Regions from separate parts of the Pseudoalteromonas sp. SG45-5 genome, predicted to be linked through region 2. Evidence: predicted binding sites of a transcription regulator. Region 2 holds the regulator's gene; the other holds the start of a gene.
The links. The regulator sigma-54, encoded in region 2, starts transcription at its own class of promoters, with help from an activator protein. The targets are predictions, from matches to a motif close to GTTGGCACGNNNNTNGNNT.
Positions count from the first base shown of each region.

Region 1: the regulator sigma-54 is predicted to act here: its motif matches at 2,240-2,258, upstream of flgB (flagellar basal body rod protein FlgB).

Region 1 is NZ_JACJEM010000023.1:11,671-16,896, reverse strand. It holds gene H5119_RS09325 (hypothetical protein) at 1-383, opposite strand, end outside; gene flgN (flagellar export chaperone FlgN) at 643-1,071, opposite strand; gene flgM (flagellar biosynthesis anti-sigma factor FlgM) at 1,071-1,358, opposite strand; gene flgA (flagellar basal body P-ring formation chaperone FlgA) at 1,454-2,218, opposite strand; gene flgB (flagellar basal body rod protein FlgB) at 2,325-2,699, shown strand; gene flgC (flagellar basal body rod protein FlgC) at 2,699-3,115, shown strand; gene H5119_RS09295 (flagellar hook assembly protein FlgD) at 3,120-3,773, shown strand; gene H5119_RS09290 (flagellar hook protein FlgE) at 3,800-5,146, shown strand; gene H5119_RS09285 (flagellar basal body rod protein FlgF) at 5,158-5,226, shown strand, end outside.
Region 2 is NZ_JACJEM010000050.1:26,492-31,717, reverse strand. It holds gene rapZ (RNase adapter RapZ) at 1-73, opposite strand, end outside; gene ptsN (PTS IIA-like nitrogen regulatory protein PtsN) at 93-545, opposite strand; gene hpf (ribosome hibernation promoting factor) at 550-837, opposite strand; gene H5119_RS15555 (RNA polymerase factor sigma-54) at 863-2,362, opposite strand; gene lptB (LPS export ABC transporter ATP-binding protein) at 2,432-3,157, opposite strand; gene lptA (lipopolysaccharide transport periplasmic protein LptA) at 3,154-3,699, opposite strand; gene lptC (LPS export ABC transporter periplasmic protein LptC) at 3,689-4,243, opposite strand; gene kdsC (3-deoxy-manno-octulosonate-8-phosphatase KdsC) at 4,240-4,791, opposite strand; gene H5119_RS15530 (KpsF/GutQ family sugar-phosphate isomerase) at 4,792-5,226, opposite strand, start outside.

The DNA.
Region 1 (5,226 bases), on a different contig from region 2:
CTGAATTTAAATTCTTGAAAATTTATTTTTCCTGTAGAACGGTCTTGAGTAGAAAATCTGTAGGTATAATTACCACCTGGAAACCAATTGGGTATATTCAAAATACGTTTAGATGGTTCGTACTGCTCACCAGGTGATAATGTTTGTTCTAGTGGTGCATCAATATTGTAATGTTTACTATCCGGAAATATTAAGTAGCTAAAATAATCTACATTTTTAGTTACTGAAAATTCATTAGTAATTTTCAAACTAAACATTAAATCACCACCACCGCTGACAACTTCAGTACTACCGATAGGGCTAATATTAATATTAATACTAGCATTTGCAGCCTCTATAGCTAGGATTCCGAAAAGAGGTAAGAGTAACTTTATTTTATTCATTATTTAAAGTCCATATTATATAAATGTTTTATAATTATACACTTAAATACATCCTTGTGAACATAGTGGGTACAAGCTTGATGCCGTTTATCCCTAGATTAGTGAATGAAATTAGGGTGATGTTTTTGCTATAAATGTGATGAGAGAATTTCTATCTTAATTGGGCTGGGTAAGCAAAGAGTTGCATTTAAAGTATACAGTAGGGATATATGAAACGTTTATAACATGCGTTTCGAATTAAGCCGTAACTAAACGTTTATTATAATTGCATTTCTGGATAGGCTTGTTTGTTTTCGCCACCCGTTAAGCGCTGCATCAATCGACGTTGGCTTGAGAGTAATTGCCCAGAACGTTCGTTCATCATTTTGCATGTTTTCGTTTTTATTTCTAGTTCTTGCAATAATTTGTTGGTGATTGCATTTACATCACTAGGTAGTTTACTTCTTAATTGAGTTAGTCCTTCCTTACCGCTAGGTAAGCCTAAACTCACTAAAAATGCATCACGCTTAGTATGCGAATCATTGAGACTATCTAAAAGCTTCAGCATTTTAATATTATGTTCTTCAAGCTGTATGTCGCGCTGGCTTAATAATACGTACTGAGACTCAAGAAATACAATTAATGCATCGAGCTTTTTAATGTCGTTTTTTAGGCTAACTATATATTCTTTTAACGTGCTTATGGTCATTATTTATGTAGCTCAACAAGGGCATTAACGGTTGCATCAATATCTATTTGAAATTCACCATTAGCGATTGCGGCTTTAACTTTAGCAACCATTTCCATATCTACATCAGGCTGAGACGATAGGCTTTCAAATGTAGAGTCTATAGATTTACTAAGCGCACTGACTTCACTGGTGTTTTTTTCAGGAGCGTGATTAGGTTTTTGCTCTTGCGTGCTTGGCGTTGCAGAGCGAGAAGTTAACTTCTGGCTTTGTTCAACGTGTAAAGCGGGTGCATTTGTTATATTCATACTGGGTTACTCATCATATTTAAAATTGTTCATACCTGCATAAATATAGGTAGCGACCAATAATACTTTTAACTTAACTTTTTTATTAATAATTTTTAAAAAATAGCTTCTACAACTCTCTTGTCAATTACTTTGCCTTGAACAACTTTGTTTGAAGATAGATTTTTAACATTGATGATTTCACCAAACTGCCCATCTTGTAGTGCAACAGCTTTTACATTAGCTGAAAAACTAGCGGTATTTACTTGTAATAAAATAAACTCGTCTTTATTTACTAAATACATGTTTTCTAAATGGCGGCGCGAAATAATATCATCTTTTTTTATTTCTCGCTTTACCGTCATGCCAACTAATGGTTTTATTTTTGCTTCTGTTGAATGTAAGTGTTTACTTACATCTGTGCTTTTGTAGTGTAAAAGATCAGCGGTAAGTAACTCGCCCCTGCTTAGGTTTCTTTTAGCTGCAACAAGATCAATCCATAAATTTACTTTAGCGCTTGCTCTAAACTTCCATTTTGGTGATTCACATTGGACTGTAAGGCTAATTCGCCCCGCAGGCGGGTCTTCTTTTTTTGAACGGCTAATTAGCATGTTTTCACAATTTAAATTAGTACTCCCTTTTGGAATGAAGAGCTTAATTTTTTGTTGTTGTTTATTTGAGCCGATTGATGCGAGATAAGAATCAATTTCTTTTTGTAGGTAGGTATGTATCTGCTTATCAAAATTAATGTTACTTGCCGCACTTTGTTGCGTACTAAAAAAAACAAGTATAAAAAACACACGGAAAAAAACAAACTTCCCTTGAGGAAGTTTAGCTTCCGCTTTGCATTGGCGGGTGAGGTTGTTTTTTATGTAAGTCATTGATTCCTAGTTTTTTATAAAGTTGGCATAAAGGTTGTAGTAGAAGCTGCAACAGGTAGAAGTATGCGAATGTGTGAGCATACAAGAATCAAAAAGTAGAGGCAACATGGAACTATTTGATAAGGCGTTAGGCGTTCATCCATTTTCAATGCAGCTAAGGCTAGATCGTGCCGAAATAATAGCAAGTAATTTGGCAAATGTAGACACACCGGGATTTAAGTCTCGAGATGTTGATTATCGTCAAATTATGAATGACGTTTCATCAAGTATTTCACAAAATCGAAATGTTGACTTTATGGGTGCTCAGGCAGAACAACTAAAATACCGTGTACCTTATCAACCATCAAGTGACGGTAATACGGTTGAGCTTAATATTGAACAAGCAAAGTTTGCGAATAACAGCATGGACTTTCAAACCAGCATGACTTTTTTAAATATGAAAATAAATGGTTTGTATAAAGTTATTAAAGGAGATGTGTAATGTCTTTTAACTCAATTTACGATGCAAGCGGCAGCGCAATGCGTGCTCAGGTTATTCGTCTTGATACGATTGCTTCTAACTTAGCAAATGCCGATACGGCAGCAGGCTCAGAAGCCGACGCATATAAAGCGCTTAAACCCGTATTTTCGGCTCTATATAAACAAACACAAGATGGTCAATCTATTTCAGCATCAGTAGATATTTTGGGTATTACCGAATCTAACCGAACGGTTGAACAGCGTTATGAGCCAAATAACCCTATTGCGAACGGTGATGGTTATGTTTTTTATTCTAATGTGAACGTGCTTGAAGAAATGGCCGATATGATGTCAGCAAGTCGTAGCTACCAAACGTCTGTTGAGGTAATGGGGCGCGTTAATAGTATGCAGCAAAGTATTCTAAAATTAGGACAATAATAAAATGCAAGTGAATACAACCAATCAAAATGCGCAAGATGCTGTTAATAGCAAAACTAACATTTCAGGTAATAGTTCATCAGCAGAAATGTCGACGATGTTTTTAGAACTTCTTGTTGCTCAAATTAGTAATCAAAATCCATTAGAACCAATGGATGGTACGGCTTATGTAAGCCAGCTCGCTGAGTTTTCAAATGTTGAATCACTACAAGGTATTAGACAAAACACCAGCACAGGGCTCGATTATATGAGCAGTTTAACTGTGCTTGAAGCAACGGGCATGGTTGGTCAGTCTGTTGATGTTAAAGCAAACAGTGTGGCGTTAGAGCAAGACGGTACTGTTGCAGGGTTAGTCAATTTAGATACACCAGCAGATTCGGTTACTGTTCAGTTATACAACCAAAATGGTGAGCTAATAGAAGAGAAAAACCTGCCATATTCTGGCGTGGGTGCACTTCGTTTTGCGTTTGATAACCAAGACGCAGGTGGATACGCTGTTAGGGCTTATGCAACAACATCAGGCATTCCAAAGCAGCTCGATACATGGCTAAGCGGGAATGTTGAGCGAGTATCGGTTGGTAAAACACCAGAAGATATTTTATTACAAGTTGATGGTTTGGGTAATTTTGGTCTCACTGAAATTAATCAACTGGCATAAGTAAAACTAAAAAAGGAATAAACAATATGTCTATGTTCAATATAGGTCTTAGTGGCCTTAAAAGTACACAAACCGGCTTAGAAGTAACAAGTAATAACATCGCAAACTCTGGCACTGCAGGATATAAAAATAATACGGCCGAGTTTGCTGCTGTTTACAACGGTGGTCAGCGTGGTGGTGTTAAAGTTACTAATATTAAAGAAGATTTTGTAACGGGCGGTGAAATTGTTCGTACTGGTAATGCGCTTGATATTGCAATTGATGGACAAGGCTTTTTTGCAATATCAGAAAATGGTCGCACGGCTTATACCCAAGCAGGTCAATTTACGCTAGATAATAATCTGAATATCGTCAATGCGAATGGCTCCACATTGCAAGGGTTTGGCGTATCTGAAGCCGCAGGTGGGGAGACGACAATTGTATCGGGTGTTTTAACCGATTTAAAAATTGAAGCGTCTAATATTCCAGCTCAAGCAAGTACCTCTATTGATTTTAACGGTAATTTAAGTTCAGCAAGTGATATAATTTCATACCCTGTTGCACCGGCTCTTTTCGATCCTAAAGATGGTAGCCAGTATAACTTTTCTCAATCAACCGAAGTGTTTGACTCATTAGGCAATAGCCATGTGATGACCCAGTACTTTAATCACACGGGTAGTAATGAATGGCAAGCCATGTTCTTTTTAGATGGAAAGCCTTTAACTCAAGCGCAATTAGCTGCAACGGGTGCAACAACAGGAACTCAATCGGTTGATGATGGAACAGGTACAGCTACTACAGTGGCCGCTGGTACTTTAACTATAAAATTTGATACAAACGGTCAAATGATCCCTTATTCGACAACACCGGATGTAAGAGCTGTCAACTTATCTGTTGGTGTTGCGGGCGCTACTGCAACTACAAATGCTGAAATAAGTACTGGTGCTGCCGCTTTAGCCATAAACCTTAAATTTGATGGTACAACTCAATTTGGCTCTAGCTTTAGTGTTAATGAAAATGACGCAGATGGTTATACATCCGGTGCATTTTCTGGTGTTACTGTGGGCGATGACGGTAAAGTATTTGCAACGTTTACTAACGGTGAATCTAAATTACAAGGGCAAGTTGTTTTAGCCTCATTTGCAAACGTAGATGGGTTAGAGCAAGGCAGTAATACTGTGTGGTATCAAACTGAAGAGTCGGGCAGTGCACTTTACGGTGAGCCAGATAGCGGTTCTCTAGGTAAATTACTTTCGGGTTCATTTATGGGATCGAATGTTGATATTAGTGAGCAATTAGTTGGCTTAATGTCGTTTCAGCAAAATTATCAGGCAAATGCTAAAACAATTAGCAGCGCTGATGAAATGATGCAAATTTTGTTTAGTAACACTTAAGGAAGCTGATTGTGGAAAAATTAATTTATACCGCAGTTTCTGGTGCTGAACTAAATAATACAGCCTTACGTGTTGCCGCT
Region 2 (5,226 bases):
CTAAGTCTTCAACAACGCGTAAAGCAACCGACTTTCCAGAACCCGATCGGCCACTTATGATAATTAACTCCATTTATCACCCTTTATATTAATCACGATTGCTTAACAATAACTTGATACAGTTCGGTATCCGTTTTTGCACTGCGCAATTGCTTACAAAATTCTTTGTCGTTAAGTTTATCAGCAATGGTTGCCAGAGTCTTTAAGTGCTGCTGGTTATCACCATCTGGTACGATGAGTGCAACAAAAATATCAACGGGACGATTATCAATTGCATCAAAGCTAATAGGTGTTTCACTAACGAGTACTAAGGCTAAGGGCTCTTGTGCACCGCTCATGCGCCCGTGAGGGATCGCTATGCCTCTACCTATACCAGTACTGCCTAGCTTTTCTCTACTTAGTAAAGCGCTAAGAATATCTTGTTGAGAAAGGTACGGAAGCTTATCGTGAGCAAGTTCGCTGATAAGCTCTAAAATTCTTTTTTTGCTATTAAAAAGGACCGCAGCTTTGCTGCAGTCCTGGCATATAAGTGAGCTTAATTTCATCATATTAGTGTCGAGCAAGCTTCTCTTTGTGTTTAATTACTTGGCGATCGAGCTTATCAATCAGCGAATCGATGGCAGCGTACATGTCTTGATGCTCAGTTGAGGCAAATAACTCAGCACCACTTACATGTATTGTTGCTTCTGCTTTTTGGCTTAGTTTTTCTACATCAAGAATGACATGAACATTATTAATATGATCAGAGTGTCTTTCTAGCTTCGCAAATTTGGTATTTATATAGTCTCTTAGTGAATCAGTTAATTCTACGTGACGACCAGTTAAGTTTAGTTGCATAAGCATTACCCTCTTTGTTTGCGTCTTAAATCAGACTTTTTCGCTGATTTGACGGTGGAATAGCCAGAGATTCGCGATATTTTGCGATTGTACGTCTCGCTACTTTAATTCCTTGCTCAGCCAATATATCCGCTATTTTGCTATCACTCAATGGTTTTGCTGAGTTTTCTGCAGCGATTAATTTTCTGATAAGTGCACGTATTGCTGTAGATGAGCATTCACCGCCATTTTCGGTACTTACATGACTTGAGAAAAAGTATTTAAGCTCAAATATCCCCCGAGGTGTATGCATATACTTTTGAGTGGTTACACGCGAAATAGTTGATTCGTGCATTTCCACCATTTCAGCAACATCATTTAAAACCATAGGTTTCATGGCCTCAGGACCATGTTCAAAAAAGCCTTGCTGCTGCTTAACAATACAGTTAGTTACTTTTAATAATGTATCGTTTCTGCTTTCTAAGCTTTTAATAAACCATTTAGCTTCTTGTAAATGCGAGCGTATAAACTGGCTATCACCGCTTGATTTAACAGTGCGAGACATCGCAGCATATTGGCTGTTTACGCGAATTTTTGGCATGCTATCTGGATTTAGTTCAACAACCCAGCGGCCTTTAATTTTTTTCACTGACACATCAGGAATTACATACTCAGACTCTTCCCTAACAATCGTATCTGCAGGCTTTGGGTTTAGCGTATGAATAAGTGTCATTACTTCTTTAAGCTCTTCCTCTTTGAGCTTCGTTTTTTTCATTAATGTACGATAGTCGCGAGCTGCTAATAAGTCTATGTGCTCGGTTAAAATCATTTTTGTTTCATTAATATAGGGTGTTTCTTTATCAAACTGATTAAGTTGAATGCACAAACACTCTTGTAAACTACGCGCTGCTATACCGACCGGATCAAATAATTGAATGCGTTTTAAAACAGCTTCTATTTCATCAAGTTCAACTTCATTATCATCTTCGTTTTCTTGGTTGAAGCTTTCGAGAATCTCTTCACAACTTAGTGTTAAAATGCCTGAATCATCTACGGCTTCCACAATAGCAATCGCAATCGCTTCATCAGTAGGGCTAAATGGCGTTAGTTGAAGTTGCCACATTAAATACTCGTGGAGCGTTTCCGTTGATGCACCTTGGTATATAGACTCGTCTTCAGGCATTGGACCTGATGAAGAGGCTGGAGCTGCACTCATGTACTCGTCCCAGCTAACATCCATCGCCATGTCGTCACTTACCGTATCTTTAGCAAGTGCTTCGCCGCTGTCTTGTTCGTATTCGCTTGGAGCATCGTCGGCAGATGCGCTAACAGTTATATCATCGGTGTCTGCTTTTTGTTCATTTTTACCTGCAGCGTCTTCAGAATAGTCTTGTTCCTCAACCTCTAAAAGTGGGTTGCTGTCGAGCGCTTCTTGTATTTCTTGCTGGAGATCCAATGTACTGAGTTGCAACAAACGAATAGCTTGTTGCAATTGTGGAGTCATTGTAAGTTGCTGGCCCATGCGCAGCTGTAGTGATTGCCTCATGTATCTCTAACAATCCTTTTATGTTGTTATAATTAATACTAGCAGATGCTTAAAGACATGGCGTAAATGTTACAGCCTAAATTGCTCGCCTAAGTAAACATCGCGTACTGTTTTGTCATTTAATACGTGTTCTGGAGTACCTGATGCAATCAGCTCCCCATGAGAAACAATGTAGGCTTTTTCGCAAACATCAAGGGTTTCTCTTACGTTATGATCGGTAATTAACACACCAATCCCACGATTTTTGAGATGTTCTATGATTTTTTTTATATCAAGTACAGAGATTGGGTCAACGCCCGCAAACGGTTCATCTAATAATATAAACTTGGGATTAGCCGCTAATGCACGGGCTATCTCTACGCGGCGACGTTCACCACCCGATAACGCCATACCTTGGCTGTCACGGATATGTTGAATATTAAATTCGTCTAATAAATTATTTAGCGTATCTTCTCTTTGCTGCTTCTTAAGTTCTTTACGTGTTTCTAAAATTGCCATTAAGTTTTGATAAACAGTTAGCTTTCTAAAAATTGAAGACTCTTGTGGTAAGTAGCCTATGCCTAATCTAGCACGACTGTGCATAGGTAAAAGAGTAATATCGTTATCGTCGATAGATATTTTTCCTTTATCGCTAGGTACTAAGCCCACAATCATATAAAACGTGGTGGTTTTACCAGCGCCGTTTGGGCCAAGTAAGCCAACAATACTGCCAGCTTTAACTTCAAGGCCGACGTTTTTTACAACTTCTCGGCCTTTATAGCTTTTGGCTAATAGTTCTGCTTTTAATGTGCTCATGGTTGGCCTTTATCGCTTGTTTTACTTTTTTTAGCTTCAATAGGCACTAAAATTGTGTGAACGCGATCCGTTGAATTTTCATCTTTTTCAGCGCTAATTAATTGCTGTTCTATGTCGTAAGTAATACTTTTTGCATTTATTTTTTGCCCAGCTTGCGATACTTGCGCATTACCAACAAGCGTTAAAAAACGCTTAGATACATCGTAACGCACTTCATCAGCACTGGCGCTCATAGTCGTGCCGTCGGGTTGTTTTTCTTCAAAATGTGCCGGACTGCCTGTGGCAATTAATAGCTGCTTATTATCACCGAGCTCTTCGCGTTTGTGTACTTCTAAGCGGTCGGCGGTAATGCGGCGATTTCCGTGAATAATTTCTACATTTTTCTCGAAAATACCCACATTGGCTTTTAATTGACCTTCTTGTTTATCGGCACTTATTGAGATTTGGTTGGCAGCCGGTTGAGTCGACTGCTCTGCTGCATTACTGTTAAATGCTAATAAAAACGTTGGGATAATAAGTATTTTTGAAAATTTATTGGTCATAATATATGGTTCGCGTATGGTTAATAAGTTTTATCACTTCGGTTTTAAGATCGGCTTCAAGGCCTTTACCAGTGATCTTTAAATTAGGTCCAGTTACAACTACAGGTTGCTCTGAGCGCATTGTCAGTAGCTTTATATCTACTTGAATATTATCGGCATTGATTTTTTCTATCATTGCTTTATCTGTTAGATTTTTAGCGACAACATTACCTTCTAAAACTAATTGTTTGCCTTCGTACAGGGTTGCTTCATCAGCATTTATGCGCCAAGCCTGTTTTTCGTTATATAAAGTAAAAATAGGTTTTTCAAAAAAGGTAAAACCTAATTGTTGATATAACTCCATTTTGGCAGCTGTCACTTTGTGACTTATTTTGCCCTGCTCATCATACGCAGTTTGTTTTAGTTCTATTGCAGTATAATCAGGCTCAGCTATAACCTCAGATGTGCTCTGTGTAGTAATGTTTGTTTGCGTAAAATAAGGGTACCAAAGCCAAACCATACAGCTGATGAATAAAACGCTTAATATTATGCGCGCTATATTCATGAACTTGTACCTTGTGTGGTCAGTGGGTGCCCATTTTCTAGCATTAATAAGTCTGTAAGCTCTCTTACTGCACCGAAGCCGCCAGGCATTTGTGTGGTGTAGTGTGACAGGCGCTTAATTAGCGGGTGAGCATCGTTAACAGCGACTGCAAAACCGACTAATTCCATCACTGGCATGTCAGGACCATCATCACCAATATAAGCAATTTGTTCATCCGTTAGATCAAGTTTATGTTTTAGTTCTTCATAAGCAACGAGTTTATTTTCTTGACCTTGGTAGATGTGTTGTATGGTCAAGCTACTCATACGGTTTTGTACAATTTGCGAGTGACGTCCAGTAATAACCGCAACGTTAAAGCCGCTATTAATGAGCGCTTTTATACCAAATCCATCTTTAGTATTAAATGCTTTTAGTTCTTCACCTTGGTTGCCTAAGTAAATGCGCCCATCAGAAAATACACCATCAATATCGCAAATAAGCAATTTTACTTTTTTAGCACGTGCTTTAGCATCATCGCTTAGCGGTTGATAGAGTTCTTCAAATTGCATTTATAATACTCCTGCTTTCAATAAGTCTTGCATATTTAGTGCACCGATAGGCTGGTTTTGCTCATTGACAATAATTAAACCATTAATACGTTTATGTTCCATAATATTAAGTGCTTCGGCAGCCAGCATGTCTTGGTTTGCGGTCGTACATGATTTAGTCATTACTTCGCTAATTTGCGTGGTATGAATATCAACTCGTTGCTCTAAAATACGACGTAAATCGCCATCAGTAAATAGTCCCGTTAACTGTTGGTTTTCATCAACAATAGAAGTCATTCCTAAACCTTTAGCCGACATTTCAATCAGTGCGTCTTTTACTGTTTGTGAAATATTAATAATAGGCGTGTTTGCGCCGCCGTGCATAACATCTTTCAAAGTAAGTAGTAAGCGTTTGCCCAAGCTGCCACCTGGGTGTGAAAGTGCAAAGTCATCGGC